4 regions of the Clostridioides sp. ES-W-0016-02 genome follow, and region 4 is predicted to be linked to each of the others. Evidence: riboswitches for the same ligand, from Rfam matches in the RefSeq annotation. Region 4 holds a riboswitch; each other region holds the start of a gene.
The links. Region 4 has a riboswitch for S-adenosylmethionine ahead of metK (methionine adenosyltransferase). Riboswitches for the same ligand answer to the same signal wherever they lie in the genome.
Positions count from the first base shown of each region.

Region 1: another riboswitch for S-adenosylmethionine. It lies ahead of IC758_RS09655 (O-acetylhomoserine aminocarboxypropyltransferase/cysteine synthase family protein); the one in region 4 lies ahead of metK (methionine adenosyltransferase).
Region 2: another riboswitch for S-adenosylmethionine. It lies ahead of IC758_RS07415 (methionine ABC transporter ATP-binding protein); the one in region 4 lies ahead of metK (methionine adenosyltransferase).
Region 3: another riboswitch for S-adenosylmethionine. It lies ahead of IC758_RS08385 (MetQ/NlpA family ABC transporter substrate-binding protein); the one in region 4 lies ahead of metK (methionine adenosyltransferase).

Region 1 is NZ_CP061361.1:1,988,558-1,992,838, forward strand. Features, by position in the region: gene IC758_RS09650 (calcium-translocating P-type ATPase, PMCA-type) at 1-1,796, shown strand, start outside; SAM riboswitch class I at 1,850-1,952, shown strand; gene IC758_RS09655 (O-acetylhomoserine aminocarboxypropyltransferase/cysteine synthase family protein) at 2,062-3,327, shown strand; gene IC758_RS09660 (homoserine O-succinyltransferase) at 3,357-4,247, shown strand.
Region 2 is NZ_CP061361.1:1,530,593-1,534,873, forward strand. Features, by position in the region: gene IC758_RS07395 (hypothetical protein) at 1-279, shown strand, start outside; gene IC758_RS21205 (cysteine-rich KTR domain-containing protein) at 432-530, opposite strand; gene IC758_RS07405 (alpha/beta fold hydrolase) at 557-1,363, opposite strand; gene IC758_RS07410 (TetR/AcrR family transcriptional regulator) at 1,379-1,945, opposite strand; SAM riboswitch class I at 2,604-2,710, shown strand; gene IC758_RS07415 (methionine ABC transporter ATP-binding protein) at 2,829-3,794, shown strand; gene IC758_RS07420 (methionine ABC transporter permease) at 3,787-4,281, shown strand, end outside.
Region 3 is NZ_CP061361.1:1,740,315-1,744,595, reverse strand. Features, by position in the region: gene IC758_RS08390 (lipoate--protein ligase) at 119-1,105, shown strand; SAM riboswitch class I at 1,196-1,303, shown strand; gene IC758_RS08385 (MetQ/NlpA family ABC transporter substrate-binding protein) at 1,417-2,214, shown strand; gene IC758_RS08380 (TerD family protein) at 2,317-2,916, shown strand; gene IC758_RS08375 (putative bifunctional diguanylate cyclase/phosphodiesterase) at 3,215-4,281, opposite strand, start outside.
Region 4 is NZ_CP061361.1:180,082-184,362, reverse strand. Features, by position in the region: gene IC758_RS01235 (hypothetical protein) at 1-692, opposite strand, end outside; gene metK (methionine adenosyltransferase) at 1,027-2,220, opposite strand; SAM riboswitch class I at 2,357-2,460, opposite strand; gene yyaC (spore protease YyaC) at 2,649-3,158, shown strand; gene fabZ (3-hydroxyacyl-ACP dehydratase FabZ) at 3,303-3,731, opposite strand; gene IC758_RS01215 (rod shape-determining protein) at 3,747-4,281, opposite strand, start outside.

The DNA of each region.
Region 1 (4,281 bases), 1.8 Mb from region 4:
CAGAGGGATTACCTGCAACAGCAACCATTGTAATGGCTCTAGGTGTGCAACGTATGGCTAAAAGAAACGCTTTGATTAGAAAGTTGCCAGCAGTTGAAACATTAGGAGGAGCTACAGTAATATGTTGTGATAAAACTGGTACATTAACCTTAAATAAAATGACTGTTACACATATTGCTGTAAATGGCGATTTTGAATCTGGAAAAGTAACATCAATAGATACTGCGTCTGAGAAACATCCACTAGTATATAAAGAGCTTGTTTATGCTGGTGCACTTTGTAACGATGCATGTATAAATCCAGATAAAAAAGATGAAATATTAGGTGATCCAACAGAAGGTTCATTGATTTTTATGGCTAATAAATTTGGAATAGATCAAGAAGCTCTTGAAGAGAAATATCCACGTGTATTTGAGCAACCTTTTGATTCTGACAGAAAATGTATGACAACTGTTCATGATATAGATGGAAAAATCACAGCATATACTAAAGGTGCAGTGGATGAACTTCTCCATTTATGTACCAAAATATTAACATCAAAAGGTGAAAGAAACATTACAGAGATGGACAAAAAAAACATACACGAATTATGTCTTACTATGTCTAAAGATGCATTACGTGTACTTGGTTTTGCTAAGCGTGAAATTCTATCGATACCAAAGGAAGATAGTGAAAACATAGAATATGATTTGACATTTATTGGTATAGTTGGTATGATTGACCCACCAAGAACCGAGGTAACTGATGCAGTAAAAACTTGTAAAGAAGCGGGCATAAGAACCATAATGATAACAGGTGACCATAAAGTCACTGCCACAACAATAGCTCATGAACTTGGAATTTGGAATGAAGGAAATACTGTTATATCTGGTGATGAACTTGATAATTTAAGTGATGATGAACTTGATAAAGCTGTTAAAAATGTGACAGTATTTGCTCGTGTATCACCATTTGATAAACTTAGAATTATACAGTCTCTAAAAAGAATTGGAGAAGTACCAGCAATGACTGGAGATGGGGTAAATGACTCCCCTGCATTAAAGTCTGCTGATATTGGTATAGCTATGGGTATAAGTGGTACAGATGTGGCAAAAGATTCTTCAGATATGATTTTAATGGATGATAGTTTTACCACAATTGCATATGCAATAAAAGAAGGTAGACGTGTATATAGAAATATACAAAAGGTTATACAATTCTTGCTTGTTGGAAATATAGCAGAGATACTTACACTATTTGTTGCAATATTGTTAAACTGGGATACTCCACTTCTTGCTGTGCATATTCTATGGGTAAACCTTGCAACAGCAACTCTTCCAGCTCTTGCTCTTGGAGTTGACCCACCAAGTAGAAATATAATGAAGCATCAGCCTGTTAAATCAGAAAGTTTGTTTGAAAAAAACCTTGTACAAAGAGTTATTACTCAGGGGATATTTGTAGCAATAATGACCATTTTAGCATATAAAATTGGTCTTAATATAGGAAACCATACTGTAGGTCAAACAATGGCATTCTGTGTATTAGCATTTTCACAAATGTTGCGTGCATTTAGCCAGCGTTCAAATACAGATTCTATGTTTACTAGAAATAGTGCTAAAAACCCATTTCTTTTAATCTCATTTTTAACTTCTGCTTTGCTTATGGCAGTTATATTATTTGTCCCTAATTTTAGAGATGCATTTAATTTAACTGTTTTAAATAGCTCACAGTGGCTTGTAACAGTGATTTTAGCTATAATGTCTGTAGTGCAAGTAGAGGTTGGAAAATTTCTTAAAAGAAAATTATATGAAAAATAGTTGACAAAATTAGGAAAAAAATATAAGATATAAAACATAGAAAAATTAAATAAATCTTATCCAGAGAGGTGGAGGGACTGGCCCTATGAAACCCGGCAACCAGTATATTTATATACATTGGTGCTAAATCCTGCGGCGAAAGCTGAGAGATGAGTATAATTAAGCTTATACAGAGCCTGAGTTATATACTCAGGCTTTATTTATTTTAAATCTCATCTGACAAATAGTTTAATTTTCTTAATTAAAATCTAAGGGGGATACAAAAATGTATAACAAAGAAACAATATGTGTGCAAGGAAATTATAAGCCAGGAAATGGAGAACCAAGAGTTTTACCTTTATATCAAAGTACAACTTTTAAATATAGTAGTATAGACCAACTTGCTGACTTATTTGATTTAAAAGCTGATGGTCATATGTATTCCAGAATAAGTAATCCTACAGTTCAAGCTTTTGAAGAAAAGATAAGTTTGTTAGAGGGAGGAGTATCATCTGTTGCTGTATCATCAGGTCAATCTGCAAATATGTTAGCAGTTTTAAATATATGTAAATCTGGAGATAGTATACTTTGTTCTTCAAAAGTATATGGAGGAACATTTAATTTATTAGGGCCTAGTCTTAAAAAATTTGGAATAGATTTAATATCATTTGATTTAGATGCAAGCGAAGATGAAATAGTAGAACTTGCAAATGAAAATACTAAAGTTGTATTTGCAGAAACACTTGCAAATCCAACTCTTGAAGTTATAGATTTTGAAAAAATAGCAAATGTAGCTAAAAGAATTAATGTTCCATTTATAGTTGATAACTCATTAGCATCACCAATACTTTGTAATCCGCTAAAATATGGAGCAAACATAGTCACTCATTCTACTACAAAATACTTAGATGGCCATGCTTCAAGTGTTGGTGGAATTATAGTAGATGGTGGAAATTTTAACTGGGACAATGGGAAATTTCCAGAATTAGTTGAGCCAGACCCAACATATCATGGAATAAGTTATACTGAGAAGTTTGGCAATGCTGCATATGCTACTAAAACAAGAGTTCAATTACTTAGAGACTATGGAAATTGCCTGAGTCCATTTAACGCATATCTTACTAATTTAAATATTGAAACACTACATCTTAGAATGGAGAGACATAGTGAAAATGCACTTAAGATAGCTGAGTTTTTAGAAAAACATAAAAATGTAGATTGGATTAACTATCCAGGGCTTGAAAATAATAAGTATTATGGAAATGCCAAGAAATATCTATCAAAAGGATGTAGTGGAGTTTTATCATTTGGAGTAAAAGGAGGACTTGAAAATGCTAAAAAATTTGTGGAAAAACTACAAATAGCAGCATTAGTAACTCATGTATCAGATGTAAGAACTTGTGTTATACATCCAGCTTCAACTACTCACAGACAATTAACAGAAGAACAATTAATTGCGTCTGGAGTATTACCTTCCCTAATAAGATTATCTGTTGGAATAGAAAATGTAGAGGATTTAATAGCTGATTTAAATCAAGCTTTAAATTTCTAATAGTATAAGAGAAAGAGAAGTGAAAAGATATGGCTTTAATACTACCAAAGGGACTACCTGTTATTAATAAATTATTAGATGAAGGAATAGATGTAATTTGTAAAGAAGACTTTAATAAAGATTTAGAATACAAAGAAAATATAGATACTAAAATAGCTATATTAAATCTAATGCCAATAAAAATAGATACAGAGCTAGATTTACTTAGAAGAATAGACAAGACAGGTTTTAATGTATCTGTAGAATTTATTAAAATCTCAACAAGAGAGAGTAAAAGAAGTTGTAATGAATATGTTAAGAATTTTTATAAAACATTTGATGAAGCAAAAAAAGAATCTTTTGATGGTTTTATAATAACAGGAGCTCCAGTTGAACAAATGGAGTTTGAAGAAGTTGATTATTGGGATGAACTAAAAGATATTATGGATTATTCTAAAAGAAAGGCTAAATCGACATTATATATATGTTGGGCAGCTCAAGCAGGTCTTTACAAATACTACAATGTAAAAAAACTTCCATTAAGTCAAAAATGTTTTGGAGTATTTAAGCATGAAGTGGATAAAAATAGTAAGATAGTAGATGGATTTGAAAAAGAGTTTTTTGCTCCACATTCAAGACACACTACTGTAAATATTGAAACTTTGAAAAATAATGATGAATTGAGCATTGTAAGCCATTCTAAAGAAGCTGGTCCTTATATAATTACAAATTCAAGAGATGTATTTGTAATGGGTCACAGTGAGTATGATAAATACACTTTAGATAAAGAATATAAAAGAGATGTAGATAGAGGTGATAAAATCTCAATACCTAAAAATTATTATATAAATGATGATCCTTCAAAAGAACCAACTGTTAAATGGAAAAAGCATTCAGAACTTTTGTTTAGAAATTGGATAAAAAACTATCTAATAATATAAAACGCAACTAAAAAATATGAGAATCTATAAGGTA
Region 2 (4,281 bases), 1.4 Mb from region 4:
GTAACATCTCTTAAAAAAGATGGTAAAACAGAAGATGCTGAATTAAAGAAAATGAATGATGAATTAATAACTGAAGGTGAAAGATTAGTAAAAGATATAGATGCTAGATTAGAGAAATTAGATAAAGTATCTGATGAAGATATGAAAAAAGGTCAAAATGACTTTATGAAACTAGTTCATGGAACAGAAGATGTTGGAAATGATATAGGTAGTGGTTTTAGAAAAATGATAAAAGACATGAATGATAGATTAGGAATAACAGGAAATAATAAAAAATAGTAGAATAACCTGCCAATATCAACAATAAAAATTATTTTATAAAGCGCTGTAAAGCCACACGAACACTATGTTTGTGTGGCTTTATGTGTTTCTATTTTAGTTGCTTAAAAATTCCGTTTTACGCCTATTTGATTTCAATATTCAATGATGGCTTATAAAAACAGTAAAAAAATATAAAACGAGAAATTTTCAGGTATAGTATCTAATCGAATTTTTAGCCTTGTTTTGTTGCCACATACAGGATAGCGTATCTACTCTATTTTTATAATGCTTTACTTTATTTCGATAAATAATTTAGAACACGATTATTAAAATCTTTTGCTTCCTCATACGCAGCATGTCCAAGACCTTTATATATAAATAATTCGCTGTCCTTAATTTTATCAGTTAATTCAACAGAAGAAGTTACACCAACTATCTTATCGTTATCGCCCCCAATTATCAAAGTGGGACATATAATATTATTCAACTCCATATATGCATCATGCTGAATACAAGAGGATGCTTGTATGAGAAACCGTCTAAAATCTTTAGGTTTACCGATTTTCCCAAGCAAGGGGTAAAGAAAACGATATTTTTTTAGATAATTCTCTGAATAAGAATTTTCTGATATGTCAATCATTAGATACTTATATTTTTCTTGCTCTGCCAATGTAATCCAATTCCCAACAACTTCTTGTATGTTTTTATTCTGCTTTGATAGCGTAACTGCTAGTACGAGTTTCTCAATTAAATCGGGATAATCAATAGCAAGGTATTGTGCTATCATTCCACCTTGAGAAATACCTAAAACTTTAGCTTTAGTGATACCAAGTATTTTCATGGCTTTCGCTTGGTCTTTAGCCATATCTCGTGTAGAATAACCTTCTTTTAAATGGTTTTTTCTGCTAAAAACATATACTTTATAGTCTTTGGCGTACATGCGATATGCGATAGCCATTGTAATAGCCATTCTTTTGACTGTGGTTAATCCATCGCCTAGTCCAGGAAGCATGATTAAAATATCACTACCATTTCCAAAAGAGATATAGTCCATATCTGTATCGTCAATGCTGACGCATCCACCTTTTGCCTTCCAAAACATAACTGTATCCTCCTTTTATTTTAAAAGCCCCATTTTTAATATTTCCAGATATTCTGTTAGACTTTTTACATATTCATTTTGTATGTGTTCGAATGAATAGTTATCTATTTGAGTACTTACTAAAAAAGAATCGTTAAAACCTTTTAGAAACCACTTCAAAATGTCGATAGTTTTCTGCTTATGCCAACGAAAATTACTCAAATCAATATCTTTAACTAGATTGTCATATACATCAAATTCCTTAATACTATATCGTTCTATGGTCTTTTGGTAAATCTCAGTATCACTTCTTGTAAATGCACCTATTAACAATTTTGCTTTTTCAGGATTTTGAATATACCAAGAAAATTCTAAAGCAGAATATTCAATTATTCGTTGGAATAACTCTGGTGAAATGGCGATTGTCTTTTTTTCTAAACTTTCAATAAAGTCTGCTGTGACGATATCAAGTATGAAAAAATACAATTCTTCTTTAGTAGAAAAATATTTAAACAAGCTACCTTTACTAATACCAGAGCTTTTAACTATTCTATTGGTGGAACTATTTGTATAACCATATGTTGCAAATTCAGATATTCCCACACTAATAATATTCCTTTGTTTGTCTTCATTAAGCTCAAAAAATAATTTTGTAGGCATGATATCTCCTTATGTAATGACCGACTGGTCATTTCCGTTGTACAATATTAGTGACCATGTGGTCACTGATATTTAGTATACTTATTAGTCACTTACTTGTCAATGAGTTTTTCAAAAAAATGTTACAAGTGGAGATATTATAATGCTTTATTACAATCTTTTCTTACATAGTGACGTATTTGGTTTTTGCCTGCCAACGAGACTGTATTTAAAGTTCCAATAACTCCAGTTCAGATGATTAATATTTTCACAAATATTTAATTCGCATTTTAAAATAGTTCGTTTTTATTTTTTACTCCAAGTTCTTTGCAAATAAGTTCTTTATATGCTTCTACTTTTGCTGGAAAATCACTAACATTCTACTCGAAGAAATCCACATCCAAATAGAAATTAGATAGAACAAGTATCAGTTTTGTCAAAATAATTGAAAGAGTAGTATCTTGATATCCATTTTCTAAACTGATATGAGGTTTTATGAACTTTGTTTTCAATTCAGAATAATAAAAAATAAAAATTTCAAATAAATTTATTGACAAATATTATTAATAAATATATTATATATAACATAGCAAGAAATGATAATCGAATCAAATTAAATAACGTCTTATCAAGAGTGGTGGAGGGACTGGCCCTTTGAAACCCGGCAACCAGTATATTTTATATACATTGGTGCTAAATCCTGCAACTAATATAGTTGATAGATGAGTATAAATAGCTTTCTAAGCCTGAGTTTATACTCAGGCTTTTATTTTGTTAGATACAAATTTAAAATACATAAATAAAAATAAACATACAAATTGAGCAGAATATGTGGGGAGGAAATTTTATGATTAGCATAAAAAATGTTAATAAGTATTATGGAAAGACTCAAGTACTTAAAGATGTAAGTATTGAGATAGAATCTGGAGAAATTTTTGGAATAATAGGTCATAGTGGTGCTGGAAAATCAACACTACTTAGATGTATAAATGGGCTAGAAGAATATCAAGAAGGTAGTGTGCTTGTATCTAATAAGGAAGTAAAGTCATTAAATGAAAAGCAAATGAGGGATTTAAGAAAAGAGCTAGGTATGATTTTTCAACACTTTTCATTACTTGAAAGAAAAACAGTGTTTGATAATGTAGCATTACCTTTAGAGTGCTTTGGATATACAAAGGCAGAAATAAAAAAAAGAGTTTTAGAGTTACTAGAAGTGGTTGGTATATCTGAAAAGAAAAATGATAAACCAAGAAACTTAAGTGGTGGTCAAAAACAGAGAGTTGCAATTGCTAGGGCTTTAGCACTAAACCCACAAGTACTTCTTTGTGATGAAGCAACTTCAGCACTAGACCCAAATACTACAAAATCAATTCTTTCATTACTTGAAGATATAAACAAAAACCTAGGAATAACAATAATAGTTGTAACTCACCAAATGGAAGTTATAAAACAAATTTGTGGAAGAGTGGCAATAATGGAAAATGGAGAGGTATTAGAAATAGGAGATACAGAAGAAATTTTCTTGAGAAATACTAAAGGACTTAGAAAATTAATAGGTGAAGAAAGTATAATTTTACCAAAAGGAACAAATATAAAAATACTATTCCCTAAAGACATTTCTAATGAAGCTATTATTACAACAATGGCAAGAGAGTTAAACATAGATGTATCTATAATATTTGGGAAATTAGAACAATTTAAAGAAGATATTTTAGGTTCACTTATTATAAATGTTTCAGATAAAAGTGGAGATAAAGTAAAACAGTATCTTACAGATAAGGACATAAGATGGGAGGAAATGATAAATGAATAGTCTAATTGATTTTTTAACAACACTATTTCCAAATGCATTACTACAAACTTTATATATGGTCATAGTACCAACTGTAGTGGCAACAATATTAGGATTTATACTAGCAATTATATTAGTAGTGACAAAACCAGATGGATTAAAACCAAATAGTACGATTAATAGTGCACTAGGATTTATAGTAAACATATTTAGAAGTTTCCCATTTATGATACTTATAGTTGCAATGATTCCAATAACAAGATTAATTGTTGGAACAAGTATAGGAGAAACTGCTGCAATAGTACCAATAACTATTGGTGCAGCACCATTTATCGCTAGGATTATAGAAAGTTCATTAAACGAAGTTGATAAGGGACTAATAGAGGCTGCCAAATCTTTTGGAGCTACAAAAAAACAAATAGTATTTAAAGTTATGATAAAAGAAGCAATGCCTTCAATAGTATCTGGAATTACATTATCAGTAATTTCTATACTTGGCTATACAGCT
Region 3 (4,281 bases), 1.6 Mb from region 4:
CAAGGAAGTTTTAAAAATTTTACTTTAAAGGATTTTTTATATTATTGTCGAATTATAAAAATAATTGTACTAAAATCAGCTAAAAAAATTTTATCAATTATATGGAGGAATTACTTTAATGTTATTAATTTACAATGAAAAAACAAACCCTTATTTTAATTTAGCAATGGAAGAATATCTACTTAAAAACTTTGACGAAGATTTATTTATTTTATGGAGAAATGAACCTTCTATAATCGTTGGAAAAAATCAAAATACACTTTCTGAAATAAACTTAGAATATATAAAAGAACATTCAATACCAGTTGTTAGAAGACAATCTGGTGGAGGAGCTGTATTTCATGATTTAGGAAATATAAACTTTACATTTATAGCTTGTAATAATAATAGCTTTAGTGATTTCAGAAGATTCACTCAACCAATAATAGACTTGCTTAAAACCTTAGATGTCAATGCTGAGTTTTCTGGAAGAAATGACCTTCTTATAGAAGGTAAAAAATTCTCTGGAAATGCTCAACATAACTATAAAAATAAAGTGATGCATCATGGGACACTTTTATTTTCATCTGAAATAAATGACCTTTCAAATGCACTAAAAGTAAAACCCATAAAGTTTGAAGGTAAAGGCATAAAATCTGTAAAGTCTCGTGTAACCAATATAAGCGAACATTTACAGTCTGATATGGATATACTTGAGTTTAAAGATGCTATAATGAATTATCTTTCTTCAACAAATACTGGTAATACAAATTACTCTCTAAGTAAATATGACATAGAAGAAATAGAAAAACTTACTAAATCAAAATATGAAACTTGGGATTGGAATTTTGGTAATTCACCAAAATACTCTCTTTCAAATGAATTAAAATATGCTGGTGGAAATGTAGAATTTAATTTAAATGTTGATAAAGGTATAATAACTAGTATAAAGTTTTTTGGAGATTTCTTTGGGAAGTGTGATGTATCTTTTGTAGAAGATAAACTTATTGGTACAAAGCATGAGGAGAATTCATTGAGAGCTATTTTAGATGATATTGAAATAAATGACTATTTCTTGGGTGCTGATACTAATATTTTAGTTTCTGGAATTTTGGGTGTTAAATAGAAATAACAAAAACTTTAAAATATTTATAAAATTATGTTTACAGATACAAAAAATCATGCTAATATGTATAACATAATTAAAAATTAATACTTCTTATCCAGAGTGGTGAAGGGACTGGCCCTGTGAAACCCAGCAACCAGTATATTTTTTAATATACATTGGTGCTAAATCCTGCAGTATTGTACTGAAAGATGAGTTTAAATTAGCTTTTAAAGCCTGAGTTTACACTCAGGCTTATTTTATTTTCACGATGTGATAAAAAGAGGGTATTTTATTTTTAACTAATCAATTATATTCAGGAGGGAATTTTTATGAAATTCAAAAAATTATTAAGCTTGTTATTATGTCTAGTATTTACTTTATCTGTAGTTGGATGTTCAAAATCTAAAGACGATAAAAAAATTGTTGTTGGTGCTACTTTAGTTCCAGGTGGAGAGTTGTTAGAGGAACTAAAACCACTGATTGAAGAAAAAGGTTATACTTTAGAAGTTAAGAACTTTGACGATTACATACTTCCAAATGAAGCTTTAAATAATGGCGAAATTGATGCAAATCTATTTCAACATGAACCTTATCTAAAAGAAGCTGTTAAAGCTAAAGGTTATAAAATAATGGCAGGAACTAAACTATATGTATGCCCAGCGATACTTTACTCTTACAAAATAAAATCTGTTGATGAATTTAAAAAGGGAGATACAATTGCAATAAGCAACAATCCATCTTCTTGTTCTAAAGACCTTAGATATCTTGAAAGTATAGGACTTTTAACTTTACCTAAAGAAAATAATTTAGTTAGTCCTAAAGATATAATTGAAAATCCAAAGGGCATACAATTCAAAGAATTAGATATTGCTCAAATACCATCTTCTCTTCCAGATGTAACTGCTGCATTTATAGACACTACTTACGCAGTACCTGCTGGTCTTGATGCTAAGAAAAATGGAATCTACACAGCACCGGTAAATGATGAATATGCTAATCTTTTAGCATTTAGAAGTGAAGATAAAGATAGTGAAAAAATTAAAGTTCTACAAGAAGTTCTTACATCAGATAAAGCAAGAAACTTAATTGAAGAAAAATACAAAGGAATTGTAATTCCTGTTTTTTAGTAGAATTAGTATAATTTTAATATTATTATTGTAATCTTGTTGAATATTGACTTGTTAAGTGCTACCATTTAAGTAAATCTATGTTTGTGGAGGAAGATTACTATGGCTATAGAATTGAAAAAAGGACAAAAAATAAATCTTACAAAAAAAGAAAATACCGATTTAGGTGAGATTTTAGTTAATCTAAATTGGAATCAAAAAGTACAAAAAAAGGGCTTTTTTGGAGCTCTAAGAAATAGTAATATAGATTTAGATTTAGGTTGCTTGTTTGAAATGAAAAATGGTGTAAAAGGTGCTGTTCAAGCGTTAGGCAATTCCTTTGGCAATTTAGAACATCCTCCTTTTGCTCAACTAGATGGAGATGACCGAACAGGAAGCAATACACAAGGCGAAAATATAAGAATCAATGGTAACAAGATAAAAGAAATAAAAAGAATATTGATTTATGCTTTTATTTATGAAGGTGTGGCTAATTGGTCAGAAGCTGACGGAGTTGTAACTATTAAACAAAAACAAGATTCTGATTTAGTGGTTAAGCTTGATGAGCATAAAAATGGCTATAATATGTGTTCAATAGCATTAATAGAAAATGTAAATGATGAAACATTTAGTGTTGAAAAAGTAGTTAAATACTTTAAAGGACATAGAGAAATGGATAATGAATTTAACTGGGGCTTAAAATGGGTTGCAGGGAAAAAATAACAATGTTTAAGAGACTATAAGTAAATCTACTTATAGTCTTTATTTATGTATTCACTATCAACACTATCAATAAGTTCATCTTCTCTAAAACATAACTTTATATTATTTACACCTCACATAAAACCTTATAAGAATTTATAGTTTTCATGTAATTATTTAAATAAAATTGTATATTATGTATTGATGTTATTCTCAATATTTGTATCACTGTACATTTTAAATATTTAACAAAATTAATAAAGCACTTATATTATAAGCACTTTATTAGATTAGTATATATTAAAATATACTTTAACTATTATAAACTATAAACAGTTTCTTCATCTAATATTTTTTCAAAGTCTAATATTGGCATTGGTTTATAAAAGACAAACCCTTGAACCAAATCACACCCAATCTCTTTAAGAAACTCAACCTGTTCTTTATATTCAATACCTTCAGCAACAGTTATAATATTTAACTCTTTTATCATATGTATAATATTTTTTATTACTATCTTCTCTTTTTCTTTATTTAAACTTTCTTTAAAAAACATTGAGTCAAGCTTTAAAACATCAAATGGTAAATCCTTCAAAACACTTAGAGACGAGTATCCTTTTCCAAAATCATCCAAAGAACAAGTAAAGCCACTTTCATGTAGGTCATGTACAATTTCTAAAAGATGCTCTTGATTTTCAAAAGCAACACTTTCTGTAAATTCAATTTCTATAGTATTTTTAGGTATATTATATTTATTTTGTATACGCGAATAAGTTTCTACAAACTTAGCATTATAAAATTGAATCTTAGAAACATTAACTGAGATGGGAACAACTTGTTCATTTTCATCTAATCTCTTTCTAATCCATCTGCATACCTCTTCAAATACATATTGGTCTACTAAGCTAATAAAAAATTCCTTTTCTAATATTGGAATAAATATCGCTGGAGATATCACACATTTGTCTGGTGTCATCCAACGTACTAAAGCTTCTGCACAATCTATTTTTTGATTATGTAAATTAACTTTAGGTTGAAAATAAACAACAAATTCTCTTCTATCGAGTGCTTCATGTATTCTACTCTTAATGGTATTTTCTTCAATCATTTTTTTGCGAATATTTTCATTATAGAAAGCATACTTAGTACCAGGTTTATTCTTGACAGTCTTTTGTGCAAAATTTGCACGATTTATCAAGTCATCTATATTTAATTTTTCATTCACATCTTCAATACAACAAATTCCACTGACAATAGTAATACTATATTTATTTTTAATTTCATCTGTAATGTTAATCAACTTATCATCTACAATTTGTTGTCTTCTTAGTAAAGCTTCCTTATCTACATAACATCTTAATGCAACAAATCTATCTGCAATCTCTC
Region 4 (4,281 bases):
CCACCTACTATACCTCCCCATACAGCATCTTTCTTATTTTTTGCTGAAGCTCCCATTCCAGTTAAAAATGTTATTACTATTATTACATTATAGCAAGTATAAAGTACACCTGAGAAATATCCATTTGATGTAGCAGTTTTAACGTTTAGACTATCAATTATAGCTCCTGCATTTGATAAAGCACCAATATTACTAAATAGACTAATTGCTCCTACTAAAAGTGTAAATATTATTATTATAGGACCTATATTACCTAGTATCTTTGAAAGCCTTGTCAAACCTAGAGATACAGTTATTAGGGAAACGATTGCCATACCAATTCTACCTACATATGGATTTAGACCATAATACTCTGATAATGTAGCTCCTGCTCCTGCAATCATTATTACTAATGTACCAAACAAAAACAATGGTCCAAACCACTCAAAAAATGTACCAAGATATTTTCCACAATATACCTGATAAATCTTTATTGGTTCTTTAAGCTTTAATTCTCTCCCTTTTTCTATAACTTCTGCTCCAAACCATGAGAATAATACCATAGATATTATTCCTCCTATAATTCCAGCATACCCATAAAACGTAAAGAATTGTACTATCTCTTGACCAGTTGCAAATCCAGAACCTATTACAGTCGCTACATATGCTCCAGCAAAACTTATAACCATTTTGATGTTTATTTTATCCGACATACACACTACTCCCTCCTAAATAAAATAAATTTTTTAATAAGTAAAATTTAATGTAAGTTTATTAAGACTATATTAGTTGTATTATTGATGCTTTTCAATATTTTTTGAATTATTTAACATTACTTAACGAAATCTTAACCAGTTTTTAACATATTCCTTCTACTATGTATTAATTTAATGCAATATTATATAATGAAATATATTAATCTCACTAAATAATGTTTATTTATTATATGATTGAAAATTAGTATTTATTAAATATATTTAATCATAAAATAAAAAACTGCTAAAACGTAATTTTAAAATTACATTCTAGCAGCTTCTTATCTAAGCATTATTCACCTAATGCATCTTTTCTTAATTGTTCTACTTTATCAGTTCTTTCCCATGGTAAATCTATATCCGTTCTACCAAAGTGACCATAAGCAGCAACCTTTTTGTAAAGAGGCTTTCTTAAATCTAAATCTCTTATTATTGCTCCTGGTCTTAAATCAAAGTGTTTGTTTACTAGTTCAACAAGCTTCTCTTCTGAAACTTTACCTGTCCCAAAAGTATCTATAAATATAGATAATGGTCTAGCTATACCTATAGCATATGCAAGTTCTATCTCACATTTATCTGCAAGTCCAGCCGCAACAATATTTTTAGCAACATATCTAGCAGCATAAGCAGCAGATCTATCAACTTTTGTAGGGTCTTTTCCTGAAAAAGCTCCTCCACCATGTCTAGAATATCCACCATAAGTGTCTATTATTATTTTTCTTCCTGTAAGACCTGTATCCCCTTGAGGTCCTCCTATAACGAATCTGCCTGTTGGGTTTATATAAATTTTAGTATCTTCATCAAGTAATTCAGCTGGTATAACTGATTTTATAACATGCTCAATTAAATCTTGTCTTATCTTATCATTTGATACTGTTTCACAATGCTGAGCTGATATAAGAACTGTATGTACTCTTACAGCTTTATTTCCTTCATATTCAACAGTAACTTGAGTTTTTCCATCTGGTCTTAAATAATCAACTAAACCTGTCTTTCTAACTTCTGTAAGTCTTCTTGATAATTTATGAGCTAATGATATTGGAAGTGGCATTAATTCTGGAGTTTCATTACATGCAAATCCAAACATTATACCTTGGTCTCCAGCTCCTACTTTTTCTATTTCTTGTTCTATTTCTTCTCCAGTCTTACTTTCTAGACCTTCATCAACTCCCATAGCTATATCTCCAGATTGTTCATCTATAGAAGTTATAACTGCACAAGTGTCACAGTCAAATCCATATTTTGCTCTTGTATATCCAATTTCTTTTACTGTTTCTCTTACTAATTTAGGTATATCTACATAAGCAGATGTACTTATTTCTCCAGCTACTAAAACTAAGCCTGTTGTTACTGTAGTTTCACAAGCTACTCTAGATTGTGGGTCTTTTTCTAACAATGCATCTAATATTGAATCTGATATTTGGTCACATATCTTATCAGGATGTCCTTCTGTAACTGATTCTGACGTAAATAAATGTCTTGCCATTTTTGTTCCTCCTTATTCATTCTTAATTTTTATTATAGGTTTTACCTTATCTTCAATTCTTAGAAATTTTACTCAAAATAAAAAACCTCTCCTTATAAGAAGAGGTTAATAATCGTAATCGCATACTAATTAACTGACCTCATCTTTCAAGACTTTTGTCTTGTAGGAATTAGCACCTTTTCCCATTTGGGTGGTTGCTGGGCTTCACAGGGCCTATCCCTCAGCCGCTCTTGATAAGGTAATCAAGATTTAAGTTTTATTTTACTTTATTAGCTTACTATTTTTTTAAAATTTTGTCAAGATTTTTAGCCATATTTTTGCCATTACTTTTTTTGTGAGACAAATAAAATATTATCTCTATCTGAAATTTAAAGTTAGGTCTTTTTAGTGTTTTTTATTCATATATTTTTTTGAAGGGGGTGTTCCTATTGTATTTAGCTAAAGTAAATTACAGCGATGATGATGTTATACAGATGCTAAGTTCAGTTCTCAAAACCATAATTAATGAAAATACGATTGTTGTTTGCATAGGAACAGACAGGGCTATAGGTGATACTTTAGGCCCTTTAGTTGGAACAATACTTAAAAACAGTAAATTTAAATACCCCGTTTACGGTACACTAGATAACCCTATTCACGCCTTAAATATATATGAGTCTTTAGATACTATAAAAAATACACATATGCAAGGTAACTTCTTGGCTATAGATGCTTGCTTGGGGTCACAGAGTAACATAGGCAATATACAGATTAGAGAAGGACCTATCCTGCCCGGAAAAGGTGTGGGAAAAAAACTACCTCAAATAGGAAATTATTCTATAGTAGGGATTGTAGATAAAATTGATGAAAATAACAGACTTTCATTTAATAATATACGTCTTAGCTTTATACTAGACTTAGCTGAAACAATAGCCTTAGCACTATTGGTATCTACTTAAATCTTATATAAGGTAACTGATAAAATTTTTTGTATTAAAAAGGTAGATACTATAGAGTATTTAATTTAATAAATACTCCAAATTATCTACCTTTTTATTTTGATATTTATTCTTCTGTTTTAATGCTTTTCATTTTTAAAAATTTTATTTTTCTACTAGAGCAAACATTAACTCACCTTTACAGACAAGTTCTTCACCAACATAAGCTTTAGCATCTGCTTTTGCTATATTTCTTCTAAGCGTTGTCATTTCAACTTCCATAGTCAATGTATCTCCTGGTCTTACTTCTCTCTTGATTCTAACTTTATCAATACCAGCAAATACACCTAATTTCCCTTTATTTTCTTCCAAAGACATCATTGCTACTCCACACACTTGTGCTAGAGCTTCTACTATCAGCACTCCTGGCATCAATGGGTAATTTGGAAAATGACCTTGAAAAAATGGTTCATTAACTGTTACATTTTTTATACCAACAGCTCTTTTTCCAACTTCTAACTCTGTAATCTTGTCCACTAATAAAAATGGATATCTATGTGGTATTAGTTCTTTTATTTCATCTATATTTAACATTTTAAACTCTCCTAATTATTTTCTTTTGAAAGACCCACCTGTTTCAAGTAAATCTATTGAGCCCAAAGCAATCCCTGTTCCTTTCGCAACACAAGATAGTGGTTCATCTGCTATTGTAACAGTTATTCCTGTTCTCTGTTCTATTATCTTATCTAATCCATATAATAATGAGCCTCCGCCAGTCATTATTATACCAACATCACCTATGTCTGCTGCTAATTCAGGTGGTGTTTTTTCTAAAACAGCATGAGTTGCAACAACTATTTGTTCAACACATTCTCTAAGGGCTTCTAACATTTCTGCTGAGTTTATAGTTATAGAACTAGGAAGACCTGTAATCAGATTTCTTCCTGTTATTTTCATATACTTTTCTTCTTCTCTCTTAAATGCAGAACCAATTTCAAACTTAATTTTTTCTGCGGTTCTTTCTCCAATAAGAAGATTATGTTGTTTTTTCATGTACTTAACTATAGCATCATCAAATCGGTCTCCGCCAACTTTTATAGATTCACTTACAACTGCTCCCCCTAGTGATATTACGGCTATATCT